3 regions of the Pseudogracilibacillus sp. SE30717A genome follow, and region 3 is predicted to be linked to each of the others. Evidence: riboswitches for the same ligand, from Rfam matches in the RefSeq annotation. Region 3 holds a riboswitch; each other region holds the start of a gene.
The links. Region 3 has a riboswitch for S-adenosylmethionine ahead of SPD48_RS08465 (OsmC family protein). Riboswitches for the same ligand answer to the same signal wherever they lie in the genome.

Region 1 (6,699 bases), on a different contig from region 3:
ACGCTGTCCACCCGATAATTTGTCCAGCAGATAAGGAAGATACGTTATTTTCTTCTTTTATGTCTTTACGCATTAACCATAAGACGATAATTGTGCCAATAATAAAGCCGACAACATTGGTATATAATGCAGCTTCGAATACGTTAACAGTAAAAATAAAATAAATAAAAACTGGAACAAAAGCAGTCACTAGTAACATTAACACGTAAGTTAGAAAAACAAACCAGTATCGTTTTGGAAACAAGTAAATAAACTCCTTTATCAATTAAATTTTACATAAAGTATCATAACATATTTTACGTTAATACACGTGAATTCATCCATCTTCTAACAAACTGCCTTGAAGAATATGGGAATCGAATATTGCATTTACTATAATTGGATGATATAGTAATACAAAACCAAGTTAATTAATAGGAATAATGCATATTAATATAAGGGGGAGAAAATGGATTACGCTGAATTAGAGGCTCGCTTAATCGATATTCGTCGACAATTACATCAATTCCCTGAATTATCATTGGAAGAGTATGAAACAACAAAACGGATAAAGGAATGGCTGACAGAAAAAAACATCGTCATTAAGAGAACGACATTAAAAACAGGTGTTTTCGCAGATATTAAGGGTAAATATGATTCTCCTAAAGTAGCAATTCGTGCAGATATTGATGCATTGCCGATTGAGGAAGAGACAAATTTGCCATATGCATCGAAGGTAAAAGGCAAGATGCATGCCTGTGGACATGATTTTCATACTGCTGCATTAATTGGTGCAGCTTATCTACTCCAAAAAAGTAAAGATACTTTACCAGGTTCCATTCGCTTATTGTTTCAACCAGCTGAAGAGTCTGGCGGCGGCGCTGAATTAGTAAAAGCAGATGAACAATTAAAAGATATCGACTACATCATTGGACTTCATAATAAGCCAGATTTGCCTGTAGGGACAATAGGACTTAAAAATGGCGCCATGATGGCAGCTGTTGATCGATTTATCGTGGAAATCAACGGAAAAGGAAGTCATGCTGCACTTCCTCATGCTGGGCATGATCCTATTGTTGCTTCCGCTCATCTGATTACAGCAATACAGACAATTGTCAGTAGAAATGTGTCCCCTTTGGAAGGTGCTGTAATTAGCATTACAAGGATAGTTGGGGGCAATACTTGGAATGTAATTCCTAATAAAGTAACGTTAGAAGGAACAATTCGTACGTTTAGCAATTCTATACGTCAAGAAGTGAAGAAACGATTTGAATTAGTTGTCCAGCAAACTAGTCTGGCTTTTGGTCAACAAGCGAAGGTGCACTGGTATCCTGGACCACCAGCATTAATAAATGATCTAAAAGTTAATCAGTCCCTTCACCGGACTGCTGAAAAACAGCTATTAACAGTAATTGATCCCGAACCGTCTATGGGTGGGGAAGACTTTTCACATTATTTGGAGGATATAAGAGGTGCATTTGTATTTTTTGGTACAAATGGTACAGAAGATTGGCATCATCCGAAATTTACAATTGATGAATTAGCCTTGATGCCAGCAGCAAAATTCTTGTACGAGAGTGCGAAAGATTTATTAAAGTTAACTAATAAAAAAGATATAGGAGGAGATAGAAAATGAGTAAAGTCGAAAAGCTAAATGTAGAGAGTTTTAATTTAGATCATACGAAAGTTAAGGCCCCATATATCCGTCTAGCAGGAGTAAGTAAAGGAATTAATGGTGATGAAATTTATAAGTATGATCTACGGTTTACACAACCTAACAAGGAGCATATGGAAATGCCGGCTATCCATTCATTAGAGCATTTAATGGCGGAATTGAGTAGAAATCATTCAGATAAAATTGTTGATATCAGTCCAATGGGGTGTCAGACAGGGTATTATTTATCCGTAATTAATCATGATAATTACGATGAAATCTTATTATTAGTAGAAAAAGTATTAGAAGATGTGCTTAATGCGACAGAGGTTCCGGCTTGTAATGAAGTTCAATGTGGCTGGGCAGCAAGTCATAGTTTAGAAGGAGCCCAAGAAAATGCGCGTAAAATGCTTGCTAAGAAAGCAGAATGGAGACAAGTGTTTCAATAGGATTAGTGAAAGATTATTTGAGAAATGCTGTTATATGTGAAAGAAGCCCATTTTAAAAAATAGTTATAAAACGTATTGACGGAAGTAAAATTATGGGATATGATTAAACACAACTTAAATCACAGTAAACATATAGGATAAATAATAAATTAAATATAGTAAACGTAATTCTTATAAAGAGAGGTGGAAGGACTGGCCTGATGAAGCCTCGGCAACAACTTTTGAAGTGATGTGCCAAATCCAGAAAGTTATCATAACTTAAAAATAAGAAGAGATAGTTTGTTATGGCCTCTTCTTAATTAAAAAGGAAGAGGCTTTTTAAATGGAGGAATAAAGATGGGATATGAGTTAGGAATTCTAGATCAAAGTCCAATATTTCCAGGGAAACACGCAACGGATGCGTTTAAAAGTACAATTGAATTAGCAAAAGATGCTGAAGATTGGGGGTATAAACGTTTTTGGGTTTCTGAACATCACCACATGAAAAATGTAGCAGGAAGTTCTCCGGAAATAATGATCGCACATTTATTAGCACAGACTGAAAACATAAATATAGGGTCTGGAGGAGTGATGTTACAACATTATAGTCCATATAAAGTAACTGAGAATTTTTATGTCTTATCTTCCTTAGCGCCAGGCAGGGTTGATTTAGGAATTGGGAAAGCTCCAGGCGGCTTTGATTTATCCACTAAAGCACTACAATACGGAACATTAAACAATGGATCTGATTTTAATGAACGATATACATTTGTAAAACAGTTAATCGATGAGGAAATCCCAAAAGGGCATCCGTTGGAAGGAATTAAAGTAATGCCGGAGCCAATCATCAAGCCAGATGTATTTCTGCTTGGTGGGAGTGCGAACAGTGCAGAGCTAGCAGCCAAGTTACAGACGCATTTTGTTTTTGCGCGTTTTTTAAATAGCGATGATGAAGCTTTAAAAGCAGCCTCCCAGACGTATCGTAATATGTATCCAGAAGGTAAATTGATTGTTGCCGTGGCAGTATTGGCAGCTGACTCCAACAAAGAAGCAGACGATCTGGCAAAAGAGTTAAAACTATACCAAGTTATTTTTGAGAAAGGGCGAAAACTTCTCGTACAATCTGCCGAACAGGTTAATGCTTTGAAGAGACAAACGACAGAATCGTTTGAGGTAATAGAGAAGGAGGTTGCAATAATTAAAGGAACTTCAGAAAAGATAAAGAGTGAATTAGACTTTTTGCATAAGACGTATGATATTGATGAATTTATATTGCATACCCCACTTCAAAAAGAAGATGAAAGAAAGAAGTCGTTTAAATTATTACGTCCAAATAGAATCGGAAACAATAATAGAAAGCAGGTGTCCAATTGAGCAAAAAAATAAAATTAGGGTTGATGATTAATGGTCCTGGTTCCCATATGAACGCTTGGAGAAGTAAAGACGTACCTTTAGATGCAAGTGTAAATATTAAGCATTATATAGAAATAACAAAAATAGCAGAAAAAGCCGGTCTATCCTTCGTTTTTGTTGCGGATGGCTTATATATAAATAAAAAATCAATCCCACATTTTTTAAACCGGTTCGAGCCACTCACCTTACTTTCGGCACTGGCTACTGTTACAGACCGAATTGGACTTGTCGGTACTTTATCGACTTCATATAGTGAACCATATACGGTCGCTCGTCAATTTGCTTCTTTAGATAAAGTAAGTAATGGGCGGGCTGGGTGGAATGTAGTTACTTCCCCTCTAGAAGGAAGTGCAAGTAATTATAATAAAGGTGTACACCCTGAACATGCCGTTCGCTATGAAAAGGCTGAAGAACATGTAAACGTCGTTCAAGGTCTATGGGATTCATGGGAAGATGATGCGTTTATAAGGGACAGAGAGAGCGGTGTGTTTTTCGAAGACGATAAATTACACTCATTAAATCATGAAGGAAAGTTTTTCTCTGTTAAAGGACCTTTAAATATCGAACGCTCTCTCCAAGGTCAACCAGTTATTTTCCAGGCGGGATCTTCAGAAACAGGAAAAGACTTTGCAGCGAGAAAAGCGGATGTTATTTTTACGAACCAAGATACTATTGAAAAAGCAAAAGCATTTTATCGGGATGTAAAATTTAGAGCAAAGAAAAATGGAAGAGATCCAGAAGAAATTCTTGTTTTTCCAAGTTTAACTCCTATTGTCGGAACATCCGAGGAAGATGCGGAGAAAAAATATATACAATTGACGGAACTTGTATCAATTGATGAAGCACTTAATTATTTAGGGCGCTATTTTGATCATCATGATTTTTCTCAATATCCTTTAGATAAGCCTTTCCCCGATATAGGAGAAGTAGGAAAAAATAGTTTTCAATCTGTGACAGATCATATTAAACAATTCGCACAAGAAGAACAGCTAACCTTAAAAGAAGTCGCTCAAAGAGTTACTACCCCTAAAAGCGCTTTTATTGGAACCGGGGAACAAATTGCGTTTCAAATGATTGATTGGATAGAACAAGAAGCAGCGGACGGTTTCGTGTTAACCATTCCCGTACTAGGCGATTTGTATCATGATTTTATTTGTGAAGTAGTTCCAATATTAAGAGAACGTGGTTATTACGAACTCCATGAAGGGCACCAGACACTTAGAGAACAGTTGAATTTACCTTTTAAGCAAAACCGGCACCGAAAATTGTCTACATTATACTAAAAAAATGTATGCCTTTTTATAAAAGGCAATTTATATTAATATAATTCCAAGTTTTATAATAGGAATACATTGGATAAGGAGGAGTGAAAATAGAGGAGAGGAAGGACTTGTTGATCGTGAGGGAAATGAAAGATTCAGAAAGAGAAATTGTAAGAGAGTTGTTAATGGTTAGTTATGGGGAGTATAAAGAGTCGTTTACGAATGAACGTTGGGGAAAATATCAAGAAGAAATCAAAGCATCTGTCGATAATGAAAGAATTGATGCCATATATGTTGCTATTTTTCAGAAAGAAATCGTAGGGACAATGCAATTGTTTTGTTCAGCTTCTGAGGCTTATCAGCTGCCAGGACTTGAAATCGATGCTCCCATTATTCGCTTTTTAGCAGTTCGGCCTAATGTTAGAGGATTAGGTGTTGCCAGAAAATTACTCGATCAAGCAATTTCTTACGCTAAAAATAAGCATGTCAATGCTATTTATCTACACACGACTAAAGCAATGTCTGGAGCTATACGTTTATATGAAAAATACGGATTTATCCGAGATGATTCAAAAGACTATATAAAAAATGGAAATCAGATTCAATGTTATTCATTTAAAATGAGAGAAGGAGAAAAAAGATGAATAAAAAGATACCGGTATTTATAACATTGTTTGCTGGATTGTTTCTTTTAATTGGTTGTGGAAATCAAGCTTCAGGCAACACAAAAGAGAAAGCAAATCAAGAGGATGTTACGTTGAAAATTAGCGCATCGTCTATCCCACATGCAGAGCTGTTAGAGTTTGTTGCAGAAGATCTCGAGCAAGAAGGGATCAGCTTAGATATATCAATTACTTCGGATGGGATTCAGACCAATCAACAGACGGCAGATGGTCAATTTGATGCTAACTTTTTTCAGCATACACCTTATCTAGAACAAGTAAATGAAGATAGTGGTTTGGATTTAGTAAATGTCAAAGGAATTCATATCGAACCATTTGGAGTATATTCAAAAGAAATTGAATCCATTGATCAGCTGTCTCAAAATGCTCAAGTTGCAATTCCGAAAGATCCAGTAAATTTTTCTCGTGCCCTTGAACTATTTGCAGCCAACGGAGTTATTGAATTAAGTGATAAAAAAGATGGAGATTATTTATTAGAAGATATAACGAAAAATGAGAAAAACATTGAATTTATTGCAGTTGAAAGTGCTCTGCTAGTTCATTCACTTGATGATGTAGAAGCATCAGCAGTAAATACGAATTATGCTTTAGAAGGTGGGTTTGTACCGTTAGAAGATGCCCTAATTATTGAGGATAGTGAGTCTCCATACGTCAATATTCTAGTGACACGTTCTGATAACAAAGAGGATGCAGCTATTCAAAAATTAGCAGATGCATTAACATCCGATAAAGTACGAGAATTTATTGAGAAAGAATATGAGGGAGCGGTTGTACCAGCCTTTTAAAAGTTTCAAGAAGAGAGAGGAGTGAAGCAGTTGATAAAATTTCAACATGTCTCAAAAACGTTTAGAAGCAAGACCCAAACAATTGAAGCCTTAAAAGATGTTAATTTAACCGTTAATAAAGGAGATATATTCGGTGTTATCGGTTTTAGCGGGGCTGGCAAAAGTACGTTAATACGTACCGTGAATTTATTAGAAAGTCCTTCGAGCGGAGAAGTTATAGTTGATGGAAAAAACCTAGCGAAATTATCGAAACGAAAAATAAGAGAAGAACAGAAAAAAATTGGGATGATCTTTCAGCATTTTCATTTACTTAATTCAAAAACTGTTTTTGAAAATGTTGCCCTCCCACTAACATTGAGCAAAGGTAATAAACGTCAAATAGAAAATCGTGTTATTGAAACATTGGAATTTGTTGGTCTATCTGATAAAGTGCACAGCTATCCTGATCAATTATCAGGAGGACAAAAGCAACGAGTCGGAATCGCGCGGGCACTT
Region 2 (6,699 bases), on a different contig from region 3:
ATCTATATTTCTAAAAATAACGCGAATTTTATCCGAATTGAAGCGAGATTTGCCGCGAATGGAATATCGGTGAAATACGTGGAAGACTTCGGAAAAAACGTATCCTTTTCTGAAGTGGAAAATTGGATGAAATCAGATGGAGCAATTTCGATATACAGTCCAGGAGCAGATAGTGCAGAACGGGAACGGGCATTGGAATTTAACTTATTAGTGTTAACAGCAGAAGAGACAGTTCGTGCTTTTTCTATGATTACAACGAAACAATTACCGGTGATCGGTCTGCATGATGTCGAAAGAGCAAGTCAGAAGGAAGTGGTCTTACAATGAATCTGTCAGTAGCAGAGGAACAGATGATGAGTAAATTTAAAGGGAAAGACTTTTTACAAATAAGTGATTTTACAAAACAAGAACTGATAGAGATTATCGATTTTGCAATTAAGTTAAAAAACATGCAAAAAGCAGGTCAACCTCATCGGTACTTGGAAGGTAAAACGTTAGCAATGATTTTTGAAAAATCATCTACGCGAACGAGGGTTTCTTTTGAAACCGGAATGTTTCAGCTCGGTGGGATGGCGCAATTTTTAAGTAAAGAGGATATCCAGTTAGGAAATGGAGAAACAATCGCTGATACAGCAAAAGTTCTTTCACGATTCGTCGATGGTATCATGATTCGGACATTCGGTCATGATATCGTTGAAGAACTTGCGGAAAATGCAACTATACCTGTCATTAACGGGTTAACAGACGATGCTCACCCATGTCAAGTGCTTGCAGACCTAATGACCATCTACGAGAAAAAAGGTACGTTTGACGGATTAAAATTTGCCTTTGTCGGCGATGGAAACAATATGTCGCAGTCGTTGATGATCGGATGTGCGGTGATGGGTATCGATTGTGTCGTCGCAGTTCCTAAAGGAAATGAAATGAAAGAAGATTTTATTCAAGTAGCAAAAGAACTTGCGAACATTTCAGGCGCAATAATCAAGCAGACAAATGACCCGCAAGAAGCAGTAAAAGATGCAGATATTATTTACACAGACGTATGGGCTAGCATGGGCTGGGAAGGTGATCTGGAAGAAAGAAAGCAGAAATTTGCTGCATACCAAGTGAATGAATTATTAGTAGAAGGTGCAAAACCTGATTATTTATTCATGCATTGTCTTCCAGCAATTCGGGGAGAAGAAGTTTCTGCCGCTGTAATTGATGGGAATAATTCAGTCGTTTTCGATCAAGCCGAAAACCGCCTTCATGTCCAAAAAGCAATCTTAGCATCACTTGTTTAATAGAAAAGACGTTAACCTTTTGGCGGAGGTTAACGTCTTTTTTCATGTAATTCGACAAGGTGCTCTGCGACTCATCACCTCGGGAATCGATTCAGCGCAGAATCTGCCTCACTCGGCATGTCGCGAATCGACTTAGCGTAGAATCCGCCTCACTCAGCATCACGCAAATTAACTTAGTGAAACTGCATCTAAGAAACCGATATGAAGCGTCTAGAATGTTAATTATTTGGCATCTACTGTTACAGTCCAATTGAAAGGATCTTCCATTCTACCATACTGGATTCCTGTAAGTGTATCATATAATTTTTTCGCAATGTCGCCAGTTTTACCATCGTTAATGATAAAGTCTTTCCCTTCCCAAGTCAGTTGTCCGATTGGGGAAATAACTGCAGCAGTTCCAGTACCGAATGCTTCTTCTAGCGTTCCGTTTTCGGCTGCTTCTTCAATTTCTTTCATTGAGATTCTTCTTTCCACAACTGGAAGGTTCCAATGTTTTAATAATTGAATGACAGAGTCTCTTGTTACACCTTCTAATATACTTCCATTTAATTGTGGAGTAATAAGTTCTCCATTAATTTTGAAGAAAACATTCATACTGCCTACTTCTTCAATGTATTTTTTCTCAACACCATCTAACCATAAGACTTGTGCAAAACCTTCTTTACTTACTATTTCTTGGGCCATCAAACTTGCGGCATAGTTTCCTGCTGTTTTTGCTTCTCCTGTACCTCCTAAAACTGCTCGAACATAGTTGTTTTCAACGGCTATTTTTACAGGATTAATTCCCTCTTTATAATAAGCGCCAACAGGGGATAAAATGATCATAAATTTATATTTTTTTGAAGGGGCAACACCAAGATAAGGTTCCGTTGCAATAATAAAAGGTCTGATATATAAGGAGGTTCCTTCGTCTGTAGGAATCCAGTCTTTTTCAATAGCAAGTAATTGTTTTAAAGCATCAAGCGCTAGCTCTTCATCGATCTTAGGAATACACAGTCGCTCATTTGAGTGGTTAAGGCGTGCAAAGTTTTTCTGCGGTCGGAATAATTGGGCGTCGCCATCCTCAGTAATATATGCTTTTAATCCCTCAAATACTGTTTGCCCATAATGGAAAATAATCGCCGCAGGATCAAGAACTAAATCTTGATATGGAACGATTTCTGGATCATGCCAACCTTCACTCTCTGTATACTCCATCACAAACATATGATCAGTAAATACAGTGCCGAATTCAAGTTGTCCAGTGGGTTTAGGTTTACGATTTTCTGCATAAGTTACTTTTATAGTCTGTACTTTCATATTTCTATCTCCCTTAGTTGTTATATGAACGATTCTTCTATTTATTATAACGTATCTAAGAATGAAAATGTTCAGAAGTTAATAAATTATAAAAATTAATGTCTATTATTTATAATTGAACATGTACATAAAGAAATATAAATAAATAGGATTAATGCTATATTAAATTATCGTGTTTTGATAGGAATTAACAAGGGTTGGTGAGAGTGAAGAACTAGATCCAGTTCATCTTGGAACTTGTTCTGTATTAGCCTGTGGGATTGCTAACCTTCATATGGAATATGCTTGTTAATCACAACTCAAATCGGAAAGATATCTACAATAAGAGCGTTTATAAGCATTGTACCGATTCGGCTTATTACATTAAGGAGCATTTTAATCGGTGTATTAATTTTTAACTATTTTTTTGAAATACACTAATGCCGGATGCGTAGAATATTGAATATGTTACACTTATTATTGGGAGGTTCAAAAGATGAAATTAACAAACTTAGATACAATGGAAGATCGGTTAGAGTTACTTGAAAAAACTGCGAAAAGCTTTTCAGACAGAGCTAAAGAACATGATGAAAATGGCACTTTCCCATTTGAAAATTTTGCTGATCTAAAAAAAATAAATTATCCTGCTCTCACAATTCCAAAAGAATATGGGGGATTAGGCATATCTTTATATGAAATGGTTAAAATGCAAGAAATTATTGCACAATATGACGGCTCAACCGCTTTATCCATCGGTTGGCATATGGGAATTACAAAACATACAGGTGAAACACATGCTTGGGATGAGTCAACATATGAAAAATTTACGAAAGATGTCATTGAAAAAGGAGCATTGATGAACAATGCTGCTACAGAACCAGCAACTGGAAGCCCCACAAGAGGTGGTAGACCAGAAACAGTGGCGCAAGAAACAGAAGATGGATGGATAGTAAATGGCCGAAAAACGTTTACAACATTAGCACCTATCCTCGACTATATTGGTGTCAGTGCTTCGATTGAAGGGACAGATAAAGTAGGAAGCTTTTTAGTTCGGAAAAGTCTGCCTGGTGTTTCAGTCGATGAGACGTGGGATTCGATTGCAATGAAAGCAACTGGAAGTCATGATTTGATTTTAGAAAATGTGAAATTACAAAAAGAAGATTTTCTTCACTACATCACACCTGGAGATAAAGGAGCACAAGGGTGGCTGCTACATATTCCGGCGTGTTATTTAGGGATTGCAAAAGCAGCTCAAAAATATGCAATTGAATTTGCGCTATCTTATTCACCAAGTAGTATTCAAGGAACTATTTCTGACATCCCAGCTGTAAAGCAGAAGATTGGTGAAATGGAGTTACGCGTACTTGAAGCAAGCACATTTCTATATTCTGTTGCAAAAAAATGGGATGAGAGCAATGAAGACACTCGAAATGGGATGAAAGAAGAGCTTGCTGCAGCCAAATTATTGGTCGTAAACAAAGCTTTAGAAATTGTTGATCTTGCAATGCGAATTGTCGGAGCGCGCAGTTTATCGGCCAAATGTCCGTTACAACGTTATTATCGAGATGTACGTGCCGGTCTTCATAATCCGCCAATGGATGATATGACAATTATGGCACTTGCAGGAAAATCAATATCAAAATACGCTTGACATTGCTCGTGATTAAGGTAATTTTAAATATAAGAAGATGTATTAGATAATAAGGAGGGCTTATATGCAAGTGTTTGAGCAGTCTGATGCAATTCAGCGACTTCCCGATCAATTTTTTGCAAAGCTTGGAAAAAGGGTACGTGAATTGGTAGATGAGGGGCATGATGTCATCAATTTAGGGCAGGGGAATCCCGATCTTCCAACGCCTAATCATATCGTGAAAGTATTACAAAAGGCAGCGGAAAATCCGATTAACCATAAATATTCTCCGTTTCAAGGGTTTCCGTATTTTCGACAAGCAGTAGCTGACTTTTACAAAAAGGAATACGACGTTGATCTAGATCCTGATGAAGAAGTTGCGCTCATGTTTGGCTCAAAAATAGGTTTGTTTGAATTGAGTCAATGTTTACTAAACCCTGGAGATACGGCGCTATTACCGGATCCTGGCTATCCTGATTATTTATCAGGAGTTGCATTAGCAAATGCTAAACATGAATTTATGCCGCTTCTTGCCGAGAATGGGTTTTTACCTGACTATAACAAAATAAGTGAAGATATTTTGCAAAAGGCGAAAGTTATGTTTTTAAACTATCCGAATAACCCGACTGCAGGAGTTGCAACTCGAGCTTTTTTTGATGAGACCGTAGAGGTTGCGAAAAAACATAATATATGTGTCGTACATGATTTTGCTTATGGGGCCATTGGATTTGATAGTGTCAAACAGCCAAGTTTTTTAAGTTCTGAAGGAGCAAAAGATATTGGAATTGAAATGTATACATTATCGAAAACGTACAATATGGCAGGATGGCGTGTCGCATTTGCCGTCGGTAACTCGTCTGTGATTAAAACGATCAACTTATTGCAAGATCATTTGTTTACGAGTTTATTCGGAGCGATCCAAGAAGCCGCCACTGCAGCCATTTCGGGAGACCTTTCTTTCGTAAGTGAATTGGTCGATATTTATGAGCGGAGACGAAATGTATTAGTTGAAAGCTTACATAAGATCGGCTGGGAGGTTGAGGCTCCTAAAGGGACATTTTTCTCATGGTTTAAAGTACCTGATGGATACACATCGGATGAGTTTGCCGAATTATTATTAGAAAAAGCCCATGTCGTGGTCGCTTCTGGAAATGGTTTTGGAACATTAGGTGAAGGTTATGTTCGAATTGGCTTACTTGATACAGAAGATCGTTTACGTGAAGCAGTTGAACGAATTGGAGCGCTTGGGATTTTTAGGAAGTGACTAATCGTTTGACAAAATACGATAAGGTTAGTAACATAAATATTATTAAATTAAATGAAACTTATCAAGAGTGATGGAGGGTTCAGGCCCAATGATATCACAGCAACCTTCCTATTTGGTTAGGAGTTGGTGCTAATTCCTGCAGAATGATTGCTTGCATTCTGAGAGATAAGGGTAGCTAATAAAATGAACCCCTCTTTCGAATGGAAAGAGGGTTTTTTAATGATTTCATAAAAGGTAAAACTATAATTCTTATTTATAGTGAACAGGTTAGTAAGCAAGATGTTGTTAAAAAGCGTGGAAAAAGCCAGGGCGAAAAATGAATCGTTTCGCAAGCATAACTAGTACTTTAATAGTCTAAGGTGTTTCAGCTAGGGGGAAATAGAATGATCAAGCTTGAACATATAGAAAAAATTTATCCATCGAAAAAAGGGAACGTCATTGGTGTGGATAATGTTTCCTTGCATATAAAATCAGGGGAAATATATGGGATTGTTGGATATAGTGGTGCCGGGAAAAGTACATTGCTCCGTTGTATCAATTTATTAGAACGTCCAACGAATGGAGAAATCTTTATCGACGGAGTGAATTTAACGTTATTATCCATAAAAGAATTGCGAAAAGCACGTCAATCTATTGGAATGATTTTTCAAGGATTTCACCTCGTTTCATCTAAGACTGCTGCTGAAAATATCGCATTTTCATTAAAAGTAGCCGGAATACCTCCTGAAGAGAGAAATATGCGCGTTCAAGAGTTACTTGAATTGGTCGGTCTTGCTGATAAAGCAGATCATTATCCGGCACAATTAAGTGGAGGACAGAAACAACGAGTGAGTATTGCACGGGCACTTGCAAACAATCCGAAAGTATTACTGTCTGATGAAGCAACCTCTGCACTTGACCCAAGCACAACAAAGTCTATATTACATTTATTAAAGAAAATTAACGAAGAGCTTGGAATTACAATTGTATTGATTACACATGAAATGGAAGTCGTTAAAGAAATTTGTCATCGTTGTGCCGTTATGCAAAATGGAAAAGTGATTGAAGAAGGAAAAACATATGATGTATTTGCCAGTCCGCAAAATGAATTGACGAAGAACTTTATTGAAACAGTACTTCAGTTTACGATTCCGGCAGAGTTACAAGCAGCCTGTACAGGGACAATTATAAAATTGCAGTTCGAGGGAACGATTGCAAACGAAGCAGTAGTTTCTGATATGTTACAAGCATATCCAGTAAGC
Region 3 (6,699 bases):
AACTTAAAAGTTTCTGACGAAGAATTGGAAGAACGCCGTAAAAACTTAAAAGAATTTGAACCGAAGATTAAAACAGGCTGGTTAGCAAGATATTCTAAACTCGTTACGAACGCTTCTAAAGGCGGTATTATGAGTATCTAATATTTATAGAGAAGAAGATTCATAGTTGACTAGAAATGCTCAAATGAGCTATAGGATTCTTAGGATTAAACCCGACCATTATTGGCGGGTTTTTCTTTTTTTAATAAATTGTTGGGATGAAAAGGCATCGTAGAGATTTATATAGCGGTCCGTTATTTGGCTGAATCTGTTTAGGATATACAGAATTGGGAATAGATAAATTTAAGCAAAAATTTCACGTCGTTCTCAGTTGGATGGAGGGATAAAATGCCATATCGTGAAGAATTGCCTTACGATGAAGGACCAGACAATACCATAGCTTTTTTAAATGAAGGTTACTTATACATCACTAATCGCAGAATTCGTTTTAACCGAGATATGTTTAAAACCCGTCTATTGGGTGGAAAGCAGGTTGTCTGCATGGCAGGAAAAGAAGCTGCTGAAGTGTTTTATGATAACGAAAAGTTCAAACGTCATGGTGCCGCGCCCAGTCGTGTACTTAATACTTTATTCGGTCAAAAGGGTGTTCAGACACTTGATGGTAAAGCACATGAACAACGTAAAACAATGTTCATGAATTTTATGTCTAAAGCCCGTTTACAGGAGATTTCTGAACTGGTAAAAGAAGAATGGATGAAACAGCTCCCTAAATGGGAACAACAAGATAGCGTTGTACTTTATGAAGAAGTGAAAAGAGTACTTAGCATCGCAATTTGTCGTTGGACAGGTGTTCCAATTAATAGTCAAGATATAGGGATACTAAGTGAGCAATTCGGAGATTTGTTTGAATCAGCTGGAAAAATCGGTATAAAACATATAAAGGGTAAGAGTTCACGTAAGAGCTTAGAGAGCTGGATGGAAGAACTGATCAAAACCATTCGAACAGGAGAAAGTGTTGTATCTGAAACGACACCTTTATACCAGATTGCGATGCATCGTGACTTGGATGGAAGTCTTTTAAGTAAACATACCGCAGCTGTTGAGGTACTAAATCTATTACGTCCAACCGTTGCTATTTCAGTTTATATTGTGTTAAGCGCATTGGCTCTTCATGATTTCCCAGATGAAAAAGATAAACTAAAAGCATCTGATGAGAAAAATTACAAAATGTTCGTTCAAGAGGTTCGGAGGTATTATCCATTTTTTCCGCTTGTTCCCGCCATTGTAAAAAAAGATTTTCTATGGGGAGGACATGATTTCAAGGAAGGAACGCTTGTGTTATTAGATGTGTATGGTAATAATCATCATCCAGACTTATGGGAAAATCCAAGTAACTTTAATTCCGACCGTTTTAAAGACTGGGATAAAAGTCCATTTGATTTCATCCCCCAAGGTGGAGGCGATTATATTACAGGGCATCGGTGCGCAGGTGAATGGTTAACAATCGAAGTGATGAAAACATGCTTGGATATCATGGTCAATAAAATGGATTATACGGTGCCTAAACAGAATCTCAATATGAGCGTCAGGCGAATGCCTAGTGTACCAAAAAGCGGATTTATAATACAGGATGTTCAACGTATTTAAAAAAAGTGTGTACAAGTTTAAATGTAAGCTGCAAAAAAAAGTGCTAGGATAACTTCTATCCTAGCTCCTATGCTTTATCTGCTCTTTTATCATATAAAGTATAAAAAAATTTGTTTTCTTCGTAACAAATTTCAACCTTTATTAACTTCTATTTTCACAAAAAAGAAGCTATTCTATTACAAATAGCTTCCCAACTGAGTTAACTATTTTGCTTTCACAACCTTATGTTCGTAAGGTAAAACAGTTTTTGTTGATGGTACGTAGATAATTGTTGCTATAAATAAACACAGAAGAATCGAGAAGAGGAATATCCCAAGCAATCCATATTCGTATATAACATGAAATTTTAATACTAAAGCAATTAAAACTAATAAACCGGAGAATAATGCATAGTGCCCTTTTCTCGACTTTGATGAAAGGAAATTGAATTCCAAGTTAGCTGCCTGTTGGATCAATGTAATAAGAGCTAAAACACTTATATTCGCTGACATTCCAATCCAAACCGGATGAATATTTAAATAGAATTCATTTGGAGCCCAGCCACCAAGATGGTACCATGTGATGCCAGATAGAAATCCAAAAATCATTGAACCAATCACGGCTTCTTTCGTTGCTACTCTCCAAAACAATACCGCAACAACAGGAGCAAAGGTAGCAGAGTTTCTCATTGTCCATGCTAAAATATTCCACCATGCAGCTTGTTCTGTTCTTAACATACCAAATATAATCATCAATCCTGTCAGCACCAATAGGGAACGTTGAGTATACGTAATAAGCTGTTCTGATGTTGCTTTAGGATAAAGTGCTCCACCAACATCTTTACCTAAACTGGTCGCTCCAGAAAATTGGCAAGGTGCTCCCCAACTTAATGCACAAGCCCAGATACCAAGGAAAAATAATCCAACAAGTGGAGCAGGAAGAACTTCCATTAAATATTGTGGTAAAGCTACTAATCCAAGCGTTGTTTCTGGAACGACGATCGCTGCTGAGATTCCGAATAAAATACCAAAAAAGATAAAAGGAATACCAAAGACGGCAGCTAACTTTAATCCTTTTTGTCCTTCTTCAGGTGTACGGCAGGATAAAGCCATTTGAAAAGCAGCTTGCGCTAAAATGACATTGACCAAAAATGTACCAAACCAAGCCACAATTACTTGAATTCCGGCACTATCTAATTGAAACATTGCTGGGTTTGAGACTGCAAATGAGCGTAGACCATCAATTCCAGGATTGATAAAAAATGCTAGTATGCCGATGATGAACATAATAATAAAAACAAAAAAGTTCATTGTTTGAGTGAGGGCGATTGACCACATGCCTCCAGCTTTCAAATAAAGATATAATAGAAACGCAGTAAAGGCGACTGATAATGTTAATGAAATTCCAGTAAACACATGGACGGCTGAAGCGAAAGCGATTGCGGTAGCAACTGACCACATTGGAAAAGCAAAGGCGGTAATAGCGCCACCAATCCCAAGTGCTGCTCTTCCATAACGGTCTCCAATTAAACCTGAAACAGTGACAACTAATTTTTCGCGAAATGGCCCAATAATGATAAAAGCGATGATCAATACTTGGACAGTCTCCGCAACCCCATACCAGATAGCTGATACTCCTGTTAGGTAAGATAACTCTAGAATGGAAATAAAAGTAGAGCCCGAGAATAAGCCTGTAATGCAAAAAGCAACGATCCATTTATTAAATGAACGACCTCCGACAAAGTATCCAGTCTTATTAGCTTTTTTTCTTGAAATTTGTCCTGCTAAAATTAATCCAAATGTGTAAACAATCGCAAATATTATTAACCACCATCCATATGAAGTCATTATTGCTCACCGCCTTTTTCGAGATAAATCCAATCCAATGTTATGTTAATCCCTGCGTCCAAGAATAAATTATAGGCCGGGCATCTTTTTTGAACGAGTTTTTTTAGTTCTGGAATTCGATGTACACTTTCAGTTGTTTCAAACCATATAGTATTTGTTACATTTTGAAAATGAGGGCTAATATTATCAACCCCTTGCATGCCTCGTCGATCGATTGTTCCAACTGATTCTGATCGCAAGCTTTTAAATGTAAATCCAATTTCTTTAGCGATTGTTTCCACAACAATTAAGATACATCCATTAAATGAACCTAAAATATATTCCATAGGAGTTGGTGCTTCATCACTTCCGCCTAATTTAATTGGTTCGTCAATAGGAAAGGAAAAATTTCGAACGGTATTTATACTCTTCATTTCACCAGTTCTTTTACAACTTGCTATAATTTTCCTATGATTTTTGTTTGATGAGTTAGTTTTTTCTGTGTTCAAGTCTAATTCCTCCTATAAGTATTCGTATAAATTTAGTGGTATTTAAAGGTGTAAATTTCCTGTTTTCATTTAATCAATAAGAAAAGCCCTCCTCTCGAAATGATGAGAGAAGGGCATGTATATAAAACCACGAACATTTCATCTCATCTTCAGAATACAAAGTATTCTTCTGAAATTAGCACCATACAAAAAATTGCTGGTTGCTGAGGCTTCGCAGGGTCAGTCCCTCCGCCTCTCTTAATAAGATTTCTTAATTATTTAATTAATAGGATTATAAACTTACCATTTTAAAAAGTCAATAATTTTGTTAACACGTTTCTTATGAGTAAAAACAAATGCTGATTATTAAATAAGCACACCAATATGTGATATGGAGCAATAACAGCATGTGAGCCTTTACCTTTAGACTCGAATGTAACTTGAATGTTTAGAGAACTACTAGAAGAAAACATAACACTCACAACAGCAGAGTGTCAAAGCAATATCTACTAAATCTAAACCTGCCTAAGAAAGCATGACGCATTACTCTAAAATTGCTTGTGATTATAATACTTAAGTAATGAATGGTACATTGTTTTCAATTCTATACCTCATGCGATCCAAACTATTTTTCATATCAGAACTCATTTTATTAGATGGAAATGAATTTATAAAAAATAAATATGAATATAGCAACCTATACTCGAGAAAGAACGGAATAAGCTTAAATTGATCAATTGAGAAGTTAGACGTTTCACAATATCCTTCAAAGAAATATTTCGTAAATCGTTCATAAAATTTAATATTATCCGTCTTATTCTTCCTGTTTTTTTCTAACGCATGAAAAACTGGTATGGAAGCATCATAGGCATACCAACTTTTTCGAACATCTCCAAAATCCAATACGTACATTTTATTATCACTTATTATTATATTTTGATTATGTAAATCGTGATGGACAATACCATACATATCTTGGTTACACGACATTGAAGATAACTTCTTCATATATGTTCTCCATTTTTTTTCTATTAATTGCCCCTTTCCTTTGGAAAATTTCTCGAAATTTATATCATAATTCCAATCCACAAAAAAATTATCGAGTTTAAAAGCAAAATTTTTTGATATATTATGCATTTTACCTAACGTCTTACCCCATTGTTTAATAAGTTGATTGTCTTCCTCGTAATCTAGTAGAATCTTTCCCTTAACATAGGAAAATGCAACAAGATAAAAATCTTTTTTCATACCCTTTATCAATTCAATTACCATCCCATTTTTCGAAGGTATTGGGGCTGGAGTATGAATACCGTGTGTCATCATTAAGTTTATAACCTCTAGCTCATTTAACAAATACTCTTTTTTGTGAGTCACCTTGTCTAGAAATTTAATCACAATGTTTTTATCACGGCAAAGATAAACATTATTATCAAAACCACCTAAAAGTTCAAGAGTGCTTGAATTATCTATATCATATATTTTTTTTACTTGTTCTATAGCCCTCTCTTGCATATTAATCTCCTTTTTAAGTTATATGTATTTATAATAAATTGTGATACTAAAGGTCGAAAGTAACATATCATAATCATTATACTGGGTGTTTTCTTAAAATTCACACAATAATTTAATATAGTTAATTGATCACAAATAATAACTAAAACTTGACATTTTTCCATTTACTATATAAGATATAGGTTCATTAAAAATTGAAAGGTGATTGAATTACATGATTTTATAATCCTATTTTGTGAAAAATTTACGTTATTGGTTTTAAGATTTTTTAAGATAATGTGTATTAATATATACGGCAAAGTTAAGAAAATCTAGCCAATATAACGACCCTTTTCTAAATAGGATTAGTATGTAATTTATCATAGATAATTGTATTTAAACCTTTTACTTTTTTGACGTTTTTTTGGTTATCTATCGATTATAATTATTGCCTCCTATTCAGAATTGGATAGGAGGTTTATTTATGGAATATGCTTTATTTGTATATACTTCGAAAATATAATAAATACAATGGGGGATTATTATGACAACAAAGGACTTTCCAAAATATGAATATTTGGCTGAAGACCCTAATGTTAAAACATTACCGATTATGATCTCATTAATCATAGGGGCTTTTTTCGCTGTATTAAACGAAACGTTACTTAATATTGCTTTAATAACGTTAATGAATGAGTTTGATATTACGTTGCCAACAGTGCAATGGATGGCAACGGGATTTATGCTTGTGATGGGAATGGTCATCCCGATATCTGCTTTATTAGTGCAATGGTTTACTACGAGACAATTATTTATAGGAGTTATGACTGTCTTTACAATTGGTACCACAATTAGTGCAATGGCACCTACCTTTACGATATTATTAGTTGGCCGATTAATACAGGCAATCGGAACTGGATTGCTTATGCCAATTATATTTAATGTATTTCTACTCCTTTATCCTCCTGAGCGACGAGGGAAAATAATGGGTCTTGTTGGGTTAGTTTTTATGTTTGCTCCTGCTATTGGACCAACATTATCCGGGATTATTGTTGAATATTTAGGTTGGCGCTATCTGTTTATTACTGTTATTCCTTTTGCTTTATTTTCAATATTGTTCGCATCTAAATATTTAGTTAATGTAGGTGAAGTTACAAAGCCGAAAATTGATGTTCTTTCTATTTTATTCTCTTCAGTTGGTTTTGGAGCGATTATTTATGGGTTCAGTTCTGCAGGGGAGAGTAAAGAAGGATTTCTAAGTCCAAGTG

Region 1: linked by a shared signal. The riboswitch ahead of SPD48_RS18780 (LLM class flavin-dependent oxidoreductase) and the one ahead of SPD48_RS08465 (OsmC family protein) in region 3 are both predicted to bind S-adenosylmethionine.
Region 2: linked by a shared signal. The riboswitch ahead of SPD48_RS16735 (methionine ABC transporter ATP-binding protein) and the one ahead of SPD48_RS08465 (OsmC family protein) in region 3 are both predicted to bind S-adenosylmethionine.

What each region holds. Positions count from the first base shown of each region.
Region 1 is NZ_JAXHDF010000015.1:69,911-76,609, reverse strand. Features, by position in the region: gene SPD48_RS18795 (CPBP family intramembrane glutamic endopeptidase) at 1-244, opposite strand, end outside; gene SPD48_RS18790 (amidohydrolase) at 449-1,615, shown strand; gene SPD48_RS18785 (S-ribosylhomocysteine lyase) at 1,612-2,082, shown strand; SAM riboswitch class I at 2,251-2,353, shown strand; gene SPD48_RS18780 (LLM class flavin-dependent oxidoreductase) at 2,419-3,435, shown strand; gene SPD48_RS18775 (LLM class flavin-dependent oxidoreductase) at 3,459-4,757, shown strand; gene SPD48_RS18770 (GNAT family N-acetyltransferase) at 4,874-5,380, shown strand; gene SPD48_RS18765 (MetQ/NlpA family ABC transporter substrate-binding protein) at 5,377-6,204, shown strand; gene SPD48_RS18760 (methionine ABC transporter ATP-binding protein) at 6,235-6,699, shown strand, end outside.
Region 2 is NZ_JAXHDF010000011.1:68,384-75,082, forward strand. Features, by position in the region: gene SPD48_RS16710 (carbamoyl phosphate synthase large subunit) at 1-327, shown strand, start outside; gene argF (ornithine carbamoyltransferase) at 324-1,283, shown strand; gene SPD48_RS16720 (branched-chain amino acid aminotransferase) at 1,506-2,582, opposite strand; gene SPD48_RS16725 (acyl-CoA dehydrogenase family protein) at 3,058-4,212, shown strand; gene SPD48_RS16730 (pyridoxal phosphate-dependent aminotransferase) at 4,277-5,455, shown strand; SAM riboswitch class I at 5,514-5,630, shown strand; gene SPD48_RS16735 (methionine ABC transporter ATP-binding protein) at 5,842-6,699, shown strand, end outside.
Region 3 is NZ_JAXHDF010000004.1:297,331-304,029, reverse strand. Features, by position in the region: gene ilvD (dihydroxy-acid dehydratase) at 1-141, shown strand, start outside; gene SPD48_RS08475 (cytochrome P450) at 388-1,647, shown strand; gene SPD48_RS08470 (sodium:solute symporter family protein) at 1,851-3,473, opposite strand; gene SPD48_RS08465 (OsmC family protein) at 3,473-3,961, opposite strand; SAM riboswitch class I at 4,102-4,208, opposite strand; gene SPD48_RS08460 (phosphotransferase enzyme family protein) at 4,514-5,452, opposite strand; gene SPD48_RS08455 (MDR family MFS transporter) at 5,976-6,699, shown strand, end outside.